4 regions of the Marinobacterium sp. xm-a-127 genome follow, and region 3 is predicted to be linked to each of the others. Evidence: predicted binding sites of a transcription regulator. Region 3 holds the regulator's gene; each other region holds the start of a gene.

Region 1 (4,883 bases), on a different contig from region 3:
CCGCCTGTGATTCACCGGCATCCAGTGCAGCTTGATCAAGAAAGGCTGCCAGCACGGAAGGGAACTCAGGGTTCTCCTCCTGGGACCACTGCTGCTCAAACTGGCGCGCTGCGGTCACTAGCTCTTCTAAGTTTTCGATGCGTGATTGAGCTTTTTCACCTTTCTCTTTTTCATGGTGAGCAATCAGTCCAGAGAAGCGAATGGTATGTTCTGTCCGCTCCTGCAGGGATGCCTCTTCTGTATCAACCGTCAACTGATTGACCAGATCTAAGAAGGCCTGCAGTGCATTGCCGGCACGTGCAGGTAGTTTCTTATGCTCGATAATCTCGTTCGAGGCTCGCCACATTGATATGCCTTGGCTTCGCGCGTAATCGCGTACCTCTTCAATGGTGCGGGTGCCGATGCCTCGGGTTGGCACGTTAATGACGCGCTCCATCGCCGTATCGTCATCGCGGTTGGCTATTAGGCGCAGGTAGGCGAGGGCATTTTTAATCTCTAAACGCTCATAGAATCGTTGGCCGCCATAGATGCGATAGGGAATTGCGGCACGGATCAGCATCTCCTCAAGCACACGGGATTGTGCGTTGGAACGGTAGAGAATGGCGCTCTCGTCACGACGATTACCATCCGATACCCACTGTGCGATGCGATCGACAATGAATCGCGCTTCATCCTGTTCATTAAAGGCTGCGTAGAGGCTGATAGGATCGCCTTGATTGCCCTCGGTCCACAGCTCCTTACCCAGTCGTCCAAAGTTGTTGCGAATGACGGCATTGGCCGCAGACAGAATGTTGTCTGTCGAGCGGTAGTTCTGCTCTAACTTGATGGTCTTAAGCCCACCAAAGTGTGCCTCAAGGTTTTGAATGTTCTCAATACGTGCGCCACGCCAGCCGTAAATCGACTGATCGTCATCGCCCACGGCCATCAGTTTGTGTTCACCCTGACAGAGCAGGCGCAACCAAGCGTACTGAATGGCGTTGGTGTCTTGGAACTCGTCTACTAAGACGTAACGGAAGCGCTCTTTGTAGTGCTGCAGCAGTTGTGGGTTCTTATCACGCAGCAGTTCAAGGCAGCGCAGCAGGAGTTCACCAAAATCGATCATGCCGCCGCGATCACAGGCTTGTTCATACGCCTCATAGACACGTATTAAGGTGTCTTGTACCAGGTCACCGGTGCGCTCTAGATGTTTACTGCGTAGCCCTTCATCTTTCTGTGCATTGATGTACCACTGAATCTGTTTCGGCGGCCAGCGTGAATCGTCTAATCCCATCTCCTTAGAGATGCGTTTAACCAAACGTAACTGGTCATCGGAGTCCATGATCTGGAAGTTCTCACGCAGCCCGGCCTCTTGCCAGTGCGAGCGAAGCAGTCGGTGCGCCAAGCCGTGGAAAGTACCGACCCACATGCCATGCACATTGACGTTGAGCAGGCTCTCGATACGTCCACGCATCTCTTTAGCCGCTTTATTAGTAAAGGTAACCGCCAATATCGAATAGGGTGAAATCTGCTCGGCTTCTATCAACCAAGCGATTCGGTGAACCAAGACACGCGTCTTGCCTGATCCTGCACCGGCCAGCACCAGAAGGTTGCTAATATCCGCGGTAACCGCTTCACGCTGCGCATCGTTGAGGGAGTCGATAATGTGAGTTACATCCATAGTGCCGCACTGCTCAAAAAGAGAAATTACTGAATGGGCGTACAGTATACGCATAATTATTATGGGAGTCTTGGCATTCCTACGCAGCAAACTTACACTGGGATGACATATCCACCTTCATTGAGTAGTGAATGCCCTTATCTGCTGACCATACGACTGCCCGTTTGGCTGAGTATCAAGCCAACCCTGTTACCGGGCCGAGGCTGCTCTTTTTCAGCGGTGGCACTGCGTTGAATGGCTTTTCGCAGATACTCAAACGATACACTCATAATTCTATTCATTTAGTGACCCCCTTTGACTCTGGCGGCAGCTCCGCTGTGTTGCGAAAAGCATTTGATATGCCTGCTGTTGGCGATTTGCGCTCCCGCATGATGGCGTTAGCTGACGCTTCACTCGACGGTCACCCTGAAGTGACCGAGCTGTTTGCGTACCGCCTGCCGACCGATGAATCACAGTCGTTATTACGTGCAAGGGTCGAGGCGATGCAACAACGCAACGACAGGCGCGTTCAGTCCATTCCCGAGCCAGTTCAGAGCATTATTTGTGATTTTTTAAACTACTTTCTTGAGTCAGCCCCCAAGGATTTTGACTTCAGGCGAGCCAGTATTGGTAATCTGATATTGGCGGGGGGCTACCTGAGCCATAATCGATCATTAGATCCTATTGCTCTGCTGTTTAGTCGTCTGGTTCATGTTAGAGGCCAAGTACGCACTGTTACGGACGAGTGCGGTGAACTGAAAGTGACGACAGAGAGTGGGCGAGAGATCATCGGGCAGCATCGGATGACAGGAAAAGAGTCCCAGCCATTAAATGAGCGTATCGCCTTACTTGATCTGCATTTGCCGCAGGGCACGGAATCGCATTTGGCTGATCAAGAGAGAGGTTGGATCAATTCAGCAGATCTGGTCGTCTTCCCGCCCGGTAGTTTCTATAGCAGTATTCTGGCTAACCTACTCCCCAAAGGGGTGGGTAAAGCGATCATGGATAACCCTGCCAGCAAAGTGTATGTCCCAAATTTAGGTATGGATCCTGAGCAGTTTGGTATGACCTTGCAGGAGCAGGTTGAGCAGTTGGAACGATTTGTTGCTCGAGATGCAGGCGGTGGTTTTCAAGGTGGATCGGAGCGCTGTATCGATATTCTGCTGACCGATTCCACACTGTTGAGTGGCATTGATGCAGAGTTTCTAAACTGGCTTGGTAAGCGTGGCATTCAGCTTTTGGATGTTGATCTGGCTAATCCTGAACGCACAGATCGCTACGACGAGATTAAGTTGGCGGAAGCTTTATTATCACTGGCATAGATAGATGGGTCAGACCATATATGACCTTCGGTCTGACACCACTCTCTTAAATGTAGAAATTCGTTCCTACAGCTGACTCGGCGATTTAATTCGGTGCATCAGCACCTGTTTAAACTCATCAGGGTCTTTCAGTGTCTTATCGCTGCCGTTGCCTTGCTGGGCATCAACCCAAGGCTCAAGGCGTGATAGCCAAAAACGCATCGCGGCGGTACGAGTCAGCTGCGGCCAAACCTCATGCTCTTCTGCACTAAAGGGGCGAATCGCTGAATAGGCTTTTAACAGCGCTTGCTCTCTCACCGGATCAATCTGCAGATTCTCATCCAGACACCAATCATTGGCGACAATCGCAAGGTCATAGAGCCAGTAGGCGGTTGCCGCATTGTAGATATCCAGAATTGCCGTCAGCTTATCCTCATGGAACAGCGCGTTGTCATGGAAAAGATCGCCATGGGTAATGCCCATCGGCAGGTTGGTGTAGGTGTCGCGTAGCTCATCAAACCGAGCGACCTCTTCGGATAGCAGATCACGAGACTCTGAATCGATAAAAGGCGCGAGTCGTTCACTCTCTCTGCGCCACCAAAATACCCCACGGTGTGCCTGACGCTTTAGATAAAAATCCTTAGAGGCTTGGTGGTAGTGTGCAAGGGCTGTGCCGATTTGAGCACAATGATTGGCCGTCATAAGCTCGCGTTTTAGGTGTGCACCGGGGTATCGCGGTTGAATAATGGCCGGTTTTTTTGAGATCTGTTTCAGACCAATGCCATTGCGATCTTCGATGGCATAAGAGACGGGAACATTACGTTTCGCTAGCCAGCTGCCCAGTTCAACAAAGAAAGGTGCCTCATCTCTGTCAAGCTCTTCAAAGAGAGTGAGTACATACTCCGCCTGCTGGCCGCTCTTTTCTGTTGTTAAGAAAAAGTTGGTGTTTTCAATACCACCGTCAATGCCTTTAAGTGCCACGGCCTGGCCAATATCAAAATCAGCGAGCAGTTTGTCGAGGTCGGTGTCAGACACCTGAGTGTATACAGCCATGGTTGGTTCTCAATGATCAGGGGCTATCTGCTGCTAAAGCTTGGGTGCAGCAGCGCTTTTGTCTATGATTGTGTGCCTTGCTTAAAAATACAATAGATATCTTATTATGACCGACACAAAAGCCCCCGTAGTTCTCGTTGATGGCTCCTCTTATCTGTTCCGCGCCTTCTTTGCGTCACAACAGGCTGATTTAAGAACATCCGACGGACGTCCAAGCGGTGCGGTGCGACTGGTCACCTCAATGATGCGCAGTCTGCTAAAGAGTTATCCAAACTCTCCTGTGGCGGTCATCTTCGATGCTAAGGGTAAAACCTTCCGTGATGAGATCTATCCTGAATACAAAGCACAGCGTCCTCCGATGCCCGATGATCTGCGTGAGCAAATTGAGCCGGTTCACAACATTATTAAGGCAATGGGATTGCCACTGTTGGTGGAAGAGGGCGTCGAAGCGGATGATGTGATCGGTACACTGGCGCGCCAGGCCGAAGCGCACAATTTAGAGGTTGTGATCTCAACGGGCGATAAAGATATGGCGCAGTTGGTCGATGATAAGGTCACCCTAATCAACACCATGACTGACACTAAGATGGATCGCGACGGGGTGGTCGAAAAGTTTGGTATTCCCCCAGAATTGATCATCGATTATCTGGCTCTGATGGGCGATAAGGTCGATAACATTCCAGGTGTGCCTGGCGTGGGCGAGAAGACAGCACTGGCGCTTCTGCAAGGTATTGGCGGTATCAGTGACCTCTACCAAAATCTCGATAAGATTGCCGATCTAACCTTCCGTGGCTCTAAAACCATGGCCAAGAAACTTGAAGAGCATCGTGAAGCGGCTGAGCTCTCTTATCTGTTAGCGACTATTAAAACGGATGTTGAACTGTCGATCTCTC
Region 2 (4,883 bases), on a different contig from region 3:
GCGCTGACACACGATTTTGTGAGAGTCTTAACTCTCGTTATTGCTTGCTAAGCTTACTTCTTGTCGTCTTTGACTTCTTCAAACTCAGCATCAACAACGTCATCGCCTGCATCGCGAGCCGCTTCAGCTTCAGCGCCTTGGCCAGCTTCTGCTTGTTGTGCAGCGTCTGCATACATCTTCTGAGCAACACCCGAAACCGCTTCTGTTAGCGCTTCAGTTTTTGCTGTGATCTCTGCAGTGTCAGAGCCTTTCAACGCCTCTTCAAGTGCAGTGATGGCTGCTTCGATGTTCGATTTCTCTTCATCAGAAGCCTTATCACCCGCATCTTCTAGCGTCTTACGTGCTGTGTGAACCATGGCATCACCTTGGTTACGAGCAGCCGTTAGCTCTTCAAATTTCTTATCTTCTTCAGCGTGCGCTTCGGCATCCTGAACCATCTTCTCGACTTCGTCATCGCTTAGACCAGAAGAGGCTTTAATAACGATCGACTGCTCTTTGCCAGTCGCCTGGTCTTTAGCAGAAACGTTTAGGATACCGTTAGCATCGATGTCGAAAGTCACTTCGATCTGCGGCATGCCACGTGGTGCTGGTGGGATATCGGCAAGGTCGAAACGGCCTAGCGACTTGTTCTGAGTCGCTTGCTTACGCTCACCCTGAACAACGTGAATGGTTACCGCTGTCTGGTTGTCTTCCGCTGTCGAGAAGGTCTGCGACTTACGCGTTGGGATCGTCGTGTTCTTGTCGATCAGTGGTGTCGCAACGCCACCCATTGTTTCGATACCTAGAGTCAGTGGTGTTACGTCCAGTAGAAGAACGTCTTTCACATCACCTGACAGTACCGCACCCTGAAGCGCAGCACCCATCGCTACCGCTTCGTCTGGGTTAACGTCTTTACGTGGCTCTTTACCGAAGAACTCAGCCACTTTCGCCTGCACCATTGGCATACGAGTCTGACCACCGACGAGGATAACGTCGTCGATCTCAGAAGCGGATAGGCCAGCATCTTGTAGTGCAATGCGACATGGCTCAAGTGAACGTTGAACAAGGTCTTCAACCAGTGACTCTAGCTTCGAACGAGACAGTTTAACGTTCAAGTGCTTAGGACCTGTTGCATCCGCTGTGATGTATGGCAGGTTAACGTCAGTAGACTGTGCCGATGATAGCTCAACTTTCGCTTTCTCACCCGCCTCTTTTAGACGCTGTAGCGCTAGCGGATCGTTATGTAGATCGATGCCAGACTCTTTCTTGAACTCGTCTGCTAGGTAGTTGATAACCGCAAGGTCGAAGTCTTCACCACCTAGGAATGTATCACCGTTGGTTGCAAGTACTTCAAACTGGTGCTCGCCATCAACGTCTGCAATTTCGATGATCGAGATATCGAAAGTACCACCACCTAGGTCGTACACTGCGATCGTGCGATCGCCGGCAGCTTTATCCATGCCATACGCAAGAGCTGCAGCGGTTGGCTCGTTGATGATACGTTTAACTTCTAAGCCTGCGATACGACCCGCATCTTTTGTTGCTTGACGCTGAGAGTCGTTGAAGTAAGCAGGAACCGTGATAACCGCTTCCGTTACCGATTCGCCTAGGTAATCTTCAGCAGTCTTCTTCATCTTCTTAAGAACTTCTGCAGAGATCTGAGGCGGTGCTAGCTTCTCGCCTTTTACCTCAACCCACGCATCGCCATTGTCCGCTTTAGCGATGTTGTAAGGCACCATTTTGATGTCTTTCTGTACAACATCGTCTTCAAAACGACGACCGATTAGACGCTTGATCGCAAATAGAGTGTTGTCTGGGTTAGTAACTGCCTGACGTTTCGCCGACTGACCAACCAGAGTTTCGCCTTCTGCCGAGTAAGCAATGATCGACGGAGTGGTACGATCGCCTTCAGCGTTCTCAATAACTTTAGTTTTATCGCCTTCAAGTACTGCTACACACGAGTTGGTAGTACCTAGGTCAATACCGATGATTTTACCCATGTTTAAATCTCCTAATGACACCGCGCTGGGTGTTTAAAACTGTTTTACCTTAACCCCTATATGGGTGTGGTCTTTCAAATATCAAGTCTGGTTTATAAAAAGGTCTTAACCTTTAGCGACCATCACCATCGCAGGACGAACTAAGCGACCATTAAGTAGGTAGCCCTTCTGCATCACCGCAATGACAGAGTTTGGAGCTGCACCTTCCGCTTCAACCATCGACATCGCTTGATGGTGCTCTGGGTTGAACGCCTCACCCTCTGGGTTGATCACTTCTAGATTGAATTTAGCAACGCCATCGATGAACATTTTGTGCGTCATCTCAACGCCTTCACGAAGCGGTTTAACTACCTCATCTTCGACCTGGCTCGCCTCAATAGCGCGCTCTAGACTGTCGATGACCGGCAGTAGTTCTTCGGCAAATTTCTCAACAGCAAACTTACGCGCTTTATCCACCTCAACCTCAGCACGACGGCGCTGGTTAGCGATCTCCGCTTGGGCACGAGGTTCAAGCTCTGCCAGCTGTTTTTGCAGCTCAGCAATCGTCGCATTCGCAGCGGCTAGCTCTTCTTGAAGGGATTCAACGGTCAGCTCTTCCGTCTCAACCAGTTCAGGCTCCACAAGATTCTCTTCAGCCGTCGCGTCGACTTGACTCTCTTCAACCTGATCTTGGTGTGTCTGATCTTCATTCGCCATGGTGTTATCTCCAGAATCATTCAATCTTGTCTCCTATGTGGTATCGACCATCTGAAATTCAACCCTTCCACGCGCTTTTTTGACCTAAGACTGCACTTTTCTATTGCCTAATACACAAACATTGGTTAAAAATACAGTAACTGTATATCTAAACAGGTATTAAGCCATGTTAACGCTACTCAGCATCCGAAACTTTGCGATCGTCTCAACACTCGACCTAGAACTGAAATCGGGCATGACCGTCGTCAGCGGTGAGACCGGTGCCGGCAAATCGATCATGCTTGATGCACTGGGATTAGCCTTAGGCAAACGCGCTGAAGCCGACTCGGTTCGAGAAGGGGCAAAACGAGCTGAGATTAGCGCCGCGTTCGATATACAAGCACTACCCGATGCGAAACGCTGGTTAGAGGCGAATGAGCTAGAGTCGGAAGAGATCAACGAGTGTATTTTACGCCGCACACTGAGTGCCGACGGTCGCAGCCGAAGCTATATTAATGGCCACCCCTGCCCACTGAACCGCGTCAAAGAGCTGGGTGAGCTGCTTGTCGACATACACGGCCAGCACGAACACCAACGTCTATTAAAGCGCGATTTTCACCGCACCCTGCTCGACAACTACGCCAAAGCCAATGAGACAGCACAGGAAGTACGTAAACTCTTTACCCAGTGGCAATCAAAGCAGAGTGAGTTGAAACGCCTTCAAGACATGAGTGAAGAGGCGAATGCGCAACTGCAACTGCTGAGCTATCAAACGGAAGAGCTCAACCGTTTAGACCCTCAAACAGGTGAACTGCAAGCCTTAGAAGAGGAGCAGAAGATACTCTCCAACGCAGGGTCAATCCTTAACAGTGGCCAACAGATCCAGATGCTTCTTAGCGAGGGTGAAGAGAGCAACGCCACAGCGGTACTCAACCAAGCACTGCACCTATTGGGCGACATCGAAGCGGACTCACCTGCACTACAGCAGACCGCCGAGATGCTAAACGCTGCTCTGATTCAAGTGGAAGAGGCCGAACGCGAGTTGAGCCATTTTGTTCAACGAGTTGAGTTGGACCCTGAGCGCTTACAAGAGGTGGAAGATCGCTTAACCAGCATCTACGATCTAGCCAGGAAACACCGCATTGCGCCAGAGCAGTTACCGGAATTAAAAGACCAACTAAATACTGAACTCGACTCTTTGGCTCATGTCGATGAGAACTTAGAGCAACTCGAATCCGAGGTTGCTACGGCTAATGCCGCATTGATTGAGAAAGCTCGCCAACTCAGCAAACTACGCAGCAAAGCAGCCAAACAGCTTGATAAAGAGGTGAATGAACAACTTGCCATGCTGGGCATGAACAGCGCGCGTTTCACAGCCAGTTTGAGTGATATCGATCCTAAATACATTACGGCTCAGGGCTTGGAAGAGATTGAGTTCCTGATCAATACCAATCAGGGCCAAACCGCAAAACCGCTGGCCAAAATTGCCTCGGGTGGTGAACTGTCACGAATTAGCCTTGCGATTCAAGTTGTAACGGCTAAGACGACTGACACCCCGACACTCATTTTTGACGAAGTCGATGTCGGTATTGGCGGAGGCATTGCCGAAGTCGTTGGCCGACTGTTACGTCATTTGAGTGAACGAGCACAGATTCTCTGTGTCACACACCAACCTCAGGTGGCTTCACAAGGAACCCAACACCTGTTTGTCAGCAAAGGCGCAGACACCGGTTCGGTTGAGACCAAAATCACACCACTCACCGAAAATCAGCGCATTAATGAGATCGCTCGAATGCTGGGTGGACTTGAGATGACTGATACCACCCTTGAGCACGCTAAAGAGATGCTGACCAGCGCGCTATAGACTGGTCGATTCAAACAGTGGCGTGTAAACTAATGCCACTTTGAACAGTAACAGGAACAACCTGAACATGCGCAAGCTCATCATCTCTGCCTTTCTTGCTACTCTCGTGACCGGCTGTACAACCTTTCCAGGCGTGTACAAAATGGATGTTCCGCAAGGCAACCAGGTGACACAAGAGATGGTAGATCAGCTTCGCCCTGGAATGACGCCGAGCCAAGTTCGCTATGTGCTAGGAACACCCCTGTTAACGGATACCTTCAACCAGAACCGATGGGACTATGTCTTCCAGTTGGTACAAGAGGATGAAGTGGTCGAGCTACGTCAGTTTCGCGTCTACTTTGAAAACGACAAGCTGGTGCGTTTGG
Region 3 (4,883 bases):
ACTGCGCCGCTAAACGCATAATCTCATCGGTGAAGGTTGCACTGTAGAGCAGTGTTTGACGCTCAGCGCCCTTACGCGGTGTTGAACGAATGATGGTACGCACATCGGGAATGAAGCCCATGCTCAACATACGATCAGCCTCATCCAGCACCAACACCTCTACGTTGTAGAGATCGATATCCTGATTTCTGACGAAGTCGATCAAGCGACCCGGTGTCGCGACCAAAATATCGACAGGCGCTTTGGCGAGTGCTGCACGCTGCACGTCATAATCCATGCCACCTACCAGCGAGACGATACTTAAACCAGTGTATTTACATAGGCCTTCTGCATCGGCTGCAATCTGCAGAGCCAACTCTCGTGTCGGTGCAATGATCAATGCACGGGGTTCACCCTTGCGCGGTTCAACATCCAACTTGAAGTCGAGAAGATCGGTAATGATCCCGATTAGAAAAGCTGCAGTTTTACCGGTACCGGTCTGAGCCTTACCAATGATGTCACGGCCTTGAAGTGCCGGCTTAATCGTTGCCGCTTGAATCGGTGTTGCGTACTCAAAGCCAAGCTCATGAATACCACGCATCAATGAGTCTGGCAGATAGAAATCGTGGAAACGATCCTTACCCTTTTGAGGCTCTACAACAAACTGATCAAGGCTCCACTCTTGCGAGCGACGAGGTTTGTCGTCACGGCTTTTGCGGGGACGACGACGCTGGGTGCGACGCCGCTTTTCATTTGAATCTTGATTACCTTGTTGCTGTTCAGGGTTGGTATCTGTAGTCAAAATCGGGATCTCTCAATCAATAGATCATTCAAAATGGCGCGCAAAAGGAGGAAGCGCATCGATCAACTGCTGTCCATAACGACGTGTCACGACACGCCTATCAAGTAAAACAACACGACCGGAATCATTCTCCGTACGCAGTAATCTGCCTGCCGCTTGAGTTAGTTTGATAGAGGCTGCGGGTACACTTATCTCCATGAAAGGGTTACCACCGCGGGCTTCTATCCACTCAGCCAAGGTCGCATCCACAGGATCATCTGGAACACTAAAAGGCAACTTGGTAATGATAACATCTTTTAGGTAGTGACCGGGTAGATCTACACCCTCTGCAAACGACGCCAAACCAAAAATAACACTGGGTTCGTCACGGTCGATTCTCGCTTTGTGCTCTATCAGCATCGCTTGCTTACTGAGTTCACCTTGAACCGTTAAACGCGACAGCAGTTTGGTATCCATTAACTCTTCGACTCGACGCATTTGGCGCCAAGAGGTAAACAGAACCAATACAGAGGTTAAATTGGGTAACTCTCGGTTAAGCCAATCAGCAACCTCTTCGGTATGAAGATCCGCTTTTGAAGGATCGAACTTCATTTTCGGGACATGCAAAACGGCCTTATTGGCGTAGTCAAAAGGACTAGGCATTCGCAGTGCTGGCGTATCCAAAGGGAGACCCAATTGAGTAAAGAGGGAATCAAACCGCCCAAGGGCCGTTAGCGTTGCTGAGGTTAAAACCGCACCGTAACACTGATCCCAGAGCAGATCTTGAAGATGGTTTTGAGCGGAGACAGGGGCGCTGTGAAGTTCAATATCGCGACCCGCTTCAGACTCATGACGAACCAACCACCTTGCAACTTTATCCTCTTCATTTTCAATATCTTGCGAAAAACTTCTACACAGCCACATCATCTTCTGGACACGGCTAAACTGGGTACTTAGCGGTGGCAACCAGCGCTCCCCTACACCCTTATCGAGTGCAGACTCTTCATCTTCCATCGCCCCTTTAAGGGCATTAATAATCTTCTCTAACTGAGGATCAACCTGTGATAAAAACTGAGCCAATTCACGTGTCAGGCTAGCCAAACTGTCGGGTACCCTGCCTTGCGGGTAGCGCAACCTGCGCTCATCCACCGGGAGTGGCAAAAACTGTTCAGAGACTAGATCGTCCAGACGCTGCAAATGCCCCTGAACCACATTGAGACTGGATTGAATACGACTGATTGGATCTTGCAAAACCAATGCAGAATCCGCTTCATCCAACAGCCCTTTTAACTGACGCTCCAGGGTTTTGAAGGCCTTTTCACTCGCTTTAACTCGCATAGAGAGCGCGAAGTGGTTAGTCGCCTTATCACCCAGATGATGCGCCTCATCAAATATGTAGATTGAATCGGCCGGTTCAGGAAGAATCGCACCACCGCCTAACGCCAAGTCAGCCAGTACAAGATCGTGGTTGACCACCAAGAGATCGGTTGTCTCAATATCGGCCCTAGCACGATAAAACGGACAGGCGTTGAAATGCGCACAGCGACGATTAGTACACTGCATATGGTCTGAGGTAAGCGGCATCCAGGTCTCATCATCCAGGTTGCGCTCTAGCTCATCACGATCACCCTTCCAACGACCACTGGCAAACTCATCCAACAGGCCGCTGTACTCTTTGATCTGTTCAGGCCCCAAAACTTGGGCCAACTCATCTTCAAACAGGGCTGACTGTGAAAGATCCTGCTGATTACTAAGAAGAGACTCTAATCGGCTAACACAGAGGTAGCGCCGACGCCCTTTAGCAATTTCGTACTTAAATTCAATACCGGCGTGCTCAGCCAACTCAGGAAGATCTTTTAATAAAAGCTGCTCCTGAAGCGCAACGGTAGCGGTCGAAATGATCAGCGTTTTACCTTTAGCCTGCGCTATTGGAAGTGCGGCCAGCAGGTAAGCAATGGTTTTACCGGTGCCCGTTCCAGCCTCTACGGCGACCAGATGATTTTCACCCAGACGCTGACCCGCATCGTCCGACAAGATACCACCCAACTGCCGTGCGACCGCTGCAATCATATGCTTTTGTGCATAACGAGCCTTTAAATCGCGAGCATTTAGAAATGCGCGATAAGCTGTCTGTATGGTGGTTTGGGTCTCTTTGTTAAGCACATCGCCTCCGAATTAGTTGGCCATCATACAAAAATACTGGATATACAAACAGAAAAAACTTGACGACATTTAAAATACTGTATAAAAATACAAATACTGAATAAACAGACAGTCATTTAAATTCCAATCAGTACTGTCATAGGGGGCGTTTATGAAGCTTACAAATCGTCAAGAAGAGGTGCTTGATTGCATCCGTCGCCATATTGATGAAACAGGATTTCCACCTACACGCGTCGATATTGCTCGCGATCTAGGGTTTAAATCTGCCAATGCAGCAGAGGAGCACCTAAAGGCCTTAGCACGTAAAGGGGCCATTGAGATGATCCCTGGCACCTCTCGCGGTATCCGTATCGTCGGTGAAGAGGAGGAGCAGGAGGGCCTAGCGATCATCGGTCAAGTTGCCGCAGGTGAACCCATCCTCGCAGAACAACACATCGATGATTACTGCACCATCAGTTCAGACTTCTTTCGCCCAAGAGCAGACTACCTACTCCGTGTCCGCGGCATGAGTATGAAAGACATCGGCATTATGGATGGTGATCTTTTAGCAGTTCACCAAACACGTGAAGCACGTGAGGGTCAGATAGTCGTTGCTCGTGTCGGTGAAGATGTCACGGTAAAACGATTCCACCGCGATGGTCACATGGTCTACTTGATAGCAGAGAACGAAGAGTTCGACCCGATTAAAGTTGATCTTCGTGAAGAGCAGTTAACCATCGAAGGCTTGGGTGTTGGCGTAATTCGTCAACAGAATGACTTTTAAAGGTAATCACCATGATTGCTTACAATCAATTTGCACAGAATGATGCGGGTCTTAAACCACTGGTTTTGACTGAGCTGGTTCAGCACACCTCAGAGGTAAATCTGAACACCATGCTTCTGCCGATGCTTGCCGCATTAAGTCAAAAAGAGAGCTGGCTGGTTATGTTAGAGCCGCCAAAATCTTTGACTAAGCAGGTGCTGGCGGATGCAGGTGTCGACCTCAAAAAAGTGTGGATACTTCGTCGTGATAAGCGCCATGGTTTAGACAAACTGGCTCAGCGCGCACTGCAAGCGGGAACCTGTCACACACTGATCTGCTGGCACAATGACCCTGCCGATGACGCGTTAGTCAGCCAACTGAAACGCACTCAGATCTCTAGCGAAACAGAGTGTCTATTGGTACGTAAAAAAATTTAGCCTCCCCCTTTGCTGCGTTGTAGCAAAGACCCCCATAGCCGCTCTTTGAGCGGCTTTTTTATTTAGCTTGAATCAGACCCTGAACCATCATAGGCTCAATAGAGGAGTACCACTTACAAGGAGAATAGTGTGGGATCGCACAAGCCAAATCAGCAGCCGTATCAGTTAACCGACTTCCCTATCCAAACATTTGATAAGATCCGTTATGCCGATACCGATCGTCAGGGCCACGTGAACAATGCCGCATTCAGTACCTACCTAGAGACAGGCCGTGTCGAATTTCTCTACGATCCAAAAGACCCACTGGCCAATGACAATTGCGAATTTGTCATTGCCAGTCTGCATTTGAACTTTCTAGGTGAGATCACCTGGCCAGGACGTCTGGATATTGGCACCGGTGTAACTCGGGTGGGTACCAGCTCATTTGGGCTCTACCAGGTGCTGTTCCAAGATGACGTCTGTGTCGCGACGGCAGAGACGACCATTGTTCAGATGGATGTGAGCAGTCGCAAATCAGCCCCACTTGCGGATGCGACAAGACACTATCTGAATGATCATCTCTTTGTGAAGGGTGTTGAAACAAAAGGAATGAACTGAGTTTACCACTCTTGCGCGTTAGAGCGATGCCTCAGGATCATCGCTCGTAACTGCTCATACCAACCCTGCAACTGAGTCTCAAGTTGCTCCTCAAGGCTCGCTTCTTTCGCTAAATCTATAATTGCTATGTCAGATTGGCTAGCGCTCTCTTGCGAGGGAGGTAGGGGTTTATGAATAGCTTTGA
Region 4 (4,883 bases), on a different contig from region 3:
GGCGTGCGCATGACAAAACCTTGCTGAATCAAATAGGGCTCGAGAACGTCTTCGATGGTGTCACGCTCTTCGCTAATGGCTGCCGCAAGACTGTCCACACCAACAGGACCACCACCAAACTTTTCTAGCATGGCGAGCAGCATTCGACGGTCCATGTGATCAAAACCATGTTGATCGACATTGAGCATATTCAATGCCAGATCAGCCATCTCTTCGGTGATACGCCCATCCCCTTTCACTTCAGAGAAGTCACGTGCACGGCGCAGGAGCCGGTTGGCAATACGAGGAGTACCGCGAGAACGACGTGCAATCTCGTGCGCACCACCCTCATCGATTTCAGAACCACTTAAACGTGCCGTTCGCATGACAATATTGGTCAGATCGGCAATCGAATAGAACTCTAACCGCTGCACAATACCGAAACGATCACGCAGTGGTGACGTCAATAAGCCGGCACGTGTCGTAGCACCGACTAACGTAAAGGGAGGCAGTTCTAATTTAATTGATCGTGCAGCAGGGCCTTCACCGATCATGATATCGAGCTGGTAGTCCTCCATCGCGGGATAGAGTACCTCTTCGACACTGGCACTGAGTCGATGAATCTCGTCTATGAAGAGCACATCTCCCGGCTCAAGATTGGTCAGAAGAGCTGCAATATCACCCGCTTTCTCTAGAACAGGGCCAGAGGTGGTTTTAATCTCGCTGCCCATCTCATTGGCAATAATATTGGCCAGTGTGGTTTTACCCAATCCTGGCGGGCCAAAGATCAAAGTATGATCCAGTGCTTCATTACGCTTGCGAGCGGCATGGATGAAGATCTCCATCTGCTCTCGAACTTGCGGCTGACCTTCATAGTCTTGAAGTGTCTTAGGGCGAACCGCGCGATCATGCACCTCTTCATTGGGTGTCTTAACCGGCGATATAAAACGATCAGGTTCAATCTGCATCTTAGCTTGCCACCATCATCTTTAACGCCTGACGAATCAACGATTCTGTATCGGCCGTCTCACCCAATTCGGTGACCGCTTTTTCAATCGCTTTAGTCGCTTGTAGCGGTTTATAACCCAATGCGACCAGTGCCGTCTCTGCATCCGCCCTGTAATCGACGGTAGGCTTCGCATCTACGACAGGCATAGCAAAATCACTCAGTTCCGCTTCAACACGGGTCGGTAGCTCAAGCCGATCCAGCTTATCCTTCATCTCGATGATTAAACGCTCAGCGGTTTTTTTACCGACACCGGGCAGACGTACCAGGGCTGTACTGTCTTCATGCTGAACCGTTCGAATGAACTCTTGGACGGAGATACCGGAAAGGATAGTCAACGCCAACTTAGGCCCCACCCCATTCACCTTGATCAAGGTTCGAAACAGAGTGCGTTCGTTTTTGTCGGCAAATCCATAAAGAAGCTGTGCATCTTCACGCACAACGAAGTGTGTATACAGCGTTACAAAGGTGCCGACATCCGGCAATTTGTAGAAGGTATTCATGGACGCTTCCAGTTCATAACCGACACCGGAAACATCTATCAGCAACTCTGGAGGTGACTTCTCTACCAATTCACCTGTTAAACGACCTATCACAATCTGACCTCAATAAAGTAACGCATTGATATTATTCGAAAGCATCTACAATCTCCATCGCCCTTTTACTGAACGACGAGTTCCCGCTGTCGCTATTAAGCCTTGACGGGTATAGGCATGACAAAGTGCGATGGCCAACCCATCAGCCGCATCGATCTGTGGCAACCCCGGAAGTGACAAAATACGTTGCACCATCATCTGGACCTGCCCCTTATCCGCAGCGCCAGTTCCAGCTACTGCCTGCTTCACCAGGCGTGCCGCATATTCATGAACCTCTACGCCTCGATTGACGGCCGCTACGATAGCTGCCCCTCTAGCCTGCCCGAGCTTAAGCGCAGAGTCAGCGTTACGAGACATAAAGACCTGCTCTATCGCACACTCTTGAGGCTGGTAGCGCTCAATCAGTTCAGAGACACCGCTAAAGACTTGATTTAACTTATCAGGAAGGGTCGCATCCGCGATTTTGATACAACCACTGGCAACGTACTCAGCCTTATTACCCTGAGCATTGATGATGCCGTATCCGGTAATTCTTGAACCTGGGTCGATTCCCAATATCAGCATCGGTCGCCTGTCGTAGAGATTGTTTTAATGCTGTATATACTAACAGTAGTTGTGATTGAGACCAATACCTTAAACAGACAGCGGTTGACAGGCTAAAGCCAGTCACCGGAGCATTAAATTCGATTAGCAAGTCCAATCGATCGCGGTTTGGCGCGGGGCGCCAATACGCTCCTATAGTAGGACTTTGCAACGATCTCTCTGCGTAGCTCGACTGTAGGAGCGAATTTGAGCGCAGCGAAAAACCGCGATCAACTCGCATCTGCGAGTTGTAAGTCTTTCAGCATTTTCCAGAGACACAAAAAAACCGGCTTACCGCCGGTTTTTTTTAATCAAACACTCGATTAAGGTGTTTTACGCAACTTGATGTTTAGATCACGCAGTTGAGCCGCGCTCACTTCACCCGGCGCTTCAGTCATTGGACATGCCGCTGACTGAGTTTTAGGGAAGGCGATCACTTCACGAATCGAAGTAGAACCTGTCATCAACATAATCAAGCGATCAAGACCGAACGCCAGACCCGCATGTGGTGGCGCACCGAACTTAAGCGCGTTCAATAGGAAGCCAAACTTCTCGTCCGCCTCTTCATCACTGATACCCAGTACTTTGAAGACCGCTTTCTGCATCTCTTGATCGTGGATACGAACCGAACCACCACCAAGCTCACAACCGTTAAGAACCATATCGTAGGCACGTGACAGCTGACCTTCAGGCTGAGCAATCAACTCCTCTGGTGAACAGCTCGGTGCTGTGAATGGGTGGTGAAGCGCTGTCATGCTGCCATCGGAGTTCTCTTCAAACATTGGGAAGTCGACAACCCATAGTGGCGCCCACTCACGCTCAAGCATGTTAAGGTCTTCACCCACTTTGATACGCAGCGCACCCAAGGCTTCGTTAACGATGTTGGCTTTATCCGCACCGAAGAAGACAAGATCACCATCTTTCGCTTCAAGGCGCTCCATAATCTGCAGCGCAATCTCTGCACCCAAGAACTTAACAATTGGAGACTGAAGGCCTTCAGCGCCAGCCGCTAGATCATTCACTTTAATCCACGCCAAACCTTTCGCACCGTAGATTGATACGAACTTAGTGTACTCATCAATCTGCTTACGAGTCAGCTCTGAACCGCCCGGTACTTTAAGAGCCGCGACGCGACCTTTTGGATCCGTTGCTGGGCCAGCAAACACTTTAAAGTCGACAGTTGCGACAAGGTCTGCAACATCAACCAATTCCATAGGAATACGCAGGTCTGGCTTATCAGAACCAAAACGCTGCATCGCCTCAGAGTATGGCATGTGCGGGAACTCGCCTAGATCGATGTTCAATTGATCTTTGAACAGGCCACGGATCATATTTTCAGTGATTGCCATCACCTCGTGCTCATCAAGGAATGAGGTCTCGATATCGATCTGAGTGAACTCTGGCTGACGATCAGCACGCAGGTCTTCATCACGGAAACACTTAGCAATTTGGTAGTAGCGATCAAAGCCAGAGACCATCAGCAGTTGTTTAAACAGCTGTGGTGACTGAGGCAGTGCGAAGAAGCTACCTTCATGAGTACGGCTTGGGACTAGGTAGTCACGTGCACCCTCTGGTGTAGCACGAGTCAGAATCGGCGTTTCGATATCTAGGAAACCTTGATCTTCAAGGTAAGCACGAACCTGGTGAGTCACTTTAGAGCGGAAACGAAGCTTCTCTTGAATCTCTGGACGGCGGAGATCGACGTAGCGGTGACGAAGACGAACATCTTCACCCACTTGCTGGTGCTCATCCAACTGAAAAGGAGGAGTTTCAGCCTTGTTCAGGATGATCAGCTCTTTACCCAGCACCTCGATAGCACCCGTTGGCATATCCGGGTTGGTAGTACCCTCTGGCCGAGCACGAACAAGGCCTTTAACCTCAACTACGAACTCGTTACGGCAGCTATCCGCCAACGCGAAACTCTCTTCGCGATCTGGATCAAACACAACCTGTGTCAAACCCTCACGATCACGAAGATCTAGGAAGATTACGCCACCGTGGTCACGACGACGGTGCACCCAACCTGCCAGGGTAATTTCTTGTCCAATATGTTCTTCACGAAGATCGCCGCAATAGTGGCTGCGCATAACTCTGCTGTCCTATCTACTAAAACCCGCTGAAACGAGTATTAACTAAAATGGTTAGGCCTATGGCCGAAAGGCGGGAATTATACCTGAATTAACAGGCTATTACAGGGCAATTTTTGGTATTTCAAAGAGTATCTTGTGGATTCTAGAGCGGGTGACAGGCTTAAGGCCTGTCACCTTTGGGACGTCAAACTATCTACGAAGAGCGGTAACTGGTTTTCAACCTGTCAAACGCTGATTATACCGCTCTAAACTCAACTTCACCGGTTAACAAGGCATCCAAACGCTCTTTGACAGAGGCTAGCTCATCTGAGCTGTAAGGCTGTGCTGGCACTTTCCCCCAGACTGGTCCTGGCCAAGCAGGATCACTCTCTAACCGGGCGATAACATGTATATGCAATTGGGAAACCATGTTACCTAGATTCGCAACATTCATCTTTTTGGCCGCGAAGATATCGGATAACGCTTGAGCCAGTGCACTGGTCTCCAGCAGCATCTGCTGTTGATCCTCTGCACTGAGATGGTAGATCTCTGTCATACCCGCACGACGAGGTACAAGAATCAGCCAAGGATATTGGCTATCATTCATCAGCAAAACCGAAGAGAGCGGGAAATCACCCAACTTAATCGTAT

Evidence for each region. Region 3 encodes LexA, which represses DNA repair genes until DNA is damaged. Its sites were predicted from a motif close to TACTGTNTANNTANACAGTA; they were not measured.
Region 1: a site for LexA is predicted at 1,685-1,704, ahead of uvrD (DNA helicase II). Genes of this name have one in related genera too.
Region 2: a site for LexA is predicted at 2,814-2,833, ahead of recN (DNA repair protein RecN). Genes of this name have one in related genera too.
Region 4: a site for LexA is predicted at 2,174-2,193, ahead of ruvC (crossover junction endodeoxyribonuclease RuvC). Genes of this name have one in related genera too.

Annotation. Positions count from the first base shown of each region.
Region 1 covers NZ_WBYH01000006.1:106,494-111,376, reverse strand. The annotation lists gene uvrD (DNA helicase II) at 1-1,657, opposite strand, end outside; gene XMA127_RS10875 (GAK system CofD-like protein) at 1,789-2,958, shown strand; gene XMA127_RS10870 (homoserine kinase) at 3,025-3,990, opposite strand; gene polA (DNA polymerase I) at 4,097-4,883, shown strand, end outside.
Region 2 covers NZ_WBYH01000001.1:238,021-242,903, reverse strand. The annotation lists gene dnaK (molecular chaperone DnaK) at 54-1,979, opposite strand; gene grpE (nucleotide exchange factor GrpE) at 2,085-2,675, opposite strand; gene recN (DNA repair protein RecN) at 2,842-4,518, shown strand; gene XMA127_RS01015 (outer membrane protein assembly factor BamE) at 4,586-4,883, shown strand, end outside.
Region 3 covers NZ_WBYH01000002.1:51,358-56,240, forward strand. The annotation lists partial or broken gene XMA127_RS04370 (DEAD/DEAH box helicase) at 1-781, opposite strand, end outside; gene dinG (ATP-dependent DNA helicase DinG) at 806-2,923, opposite strand; gene lexA (transcriptional repressor LexA) at 3,075-3,686, shown strand; gene XMA127_RS04385 (SulA-like leucine-rich domain-containing protein) at 3,698-4,102, shown strand; gene XMA127_RS04390 (thioesterase family protein) at 4,232-4,699, shown strand; gene XMA127_RS04395 (DUF6586 family protein) at 4,702-4,883, opposite strand, start outside.
Region 4 covers NZ_WBYH01000003.1:40,823-45,705, reverse strand. The annotation lists gene ruvB (Holliday junction branch migration DNA helicase RuvB) at 1-947, opposite strand, end outside; gene ruvA (Holliday junction branch migration protein RuvA) at 949-1,581, opposite strand; gene ruvC (crossover junction endodeoxyribonuclease RuvC) at 1,627-2,145, opposite strand; gene aspS (aspartate--tRNA ligase) at 2,487-4,250, opposite strand; gene XMA127_RS06120 (HIT domain-containing protein) at 4,489-4,883, opposite strand, start outside.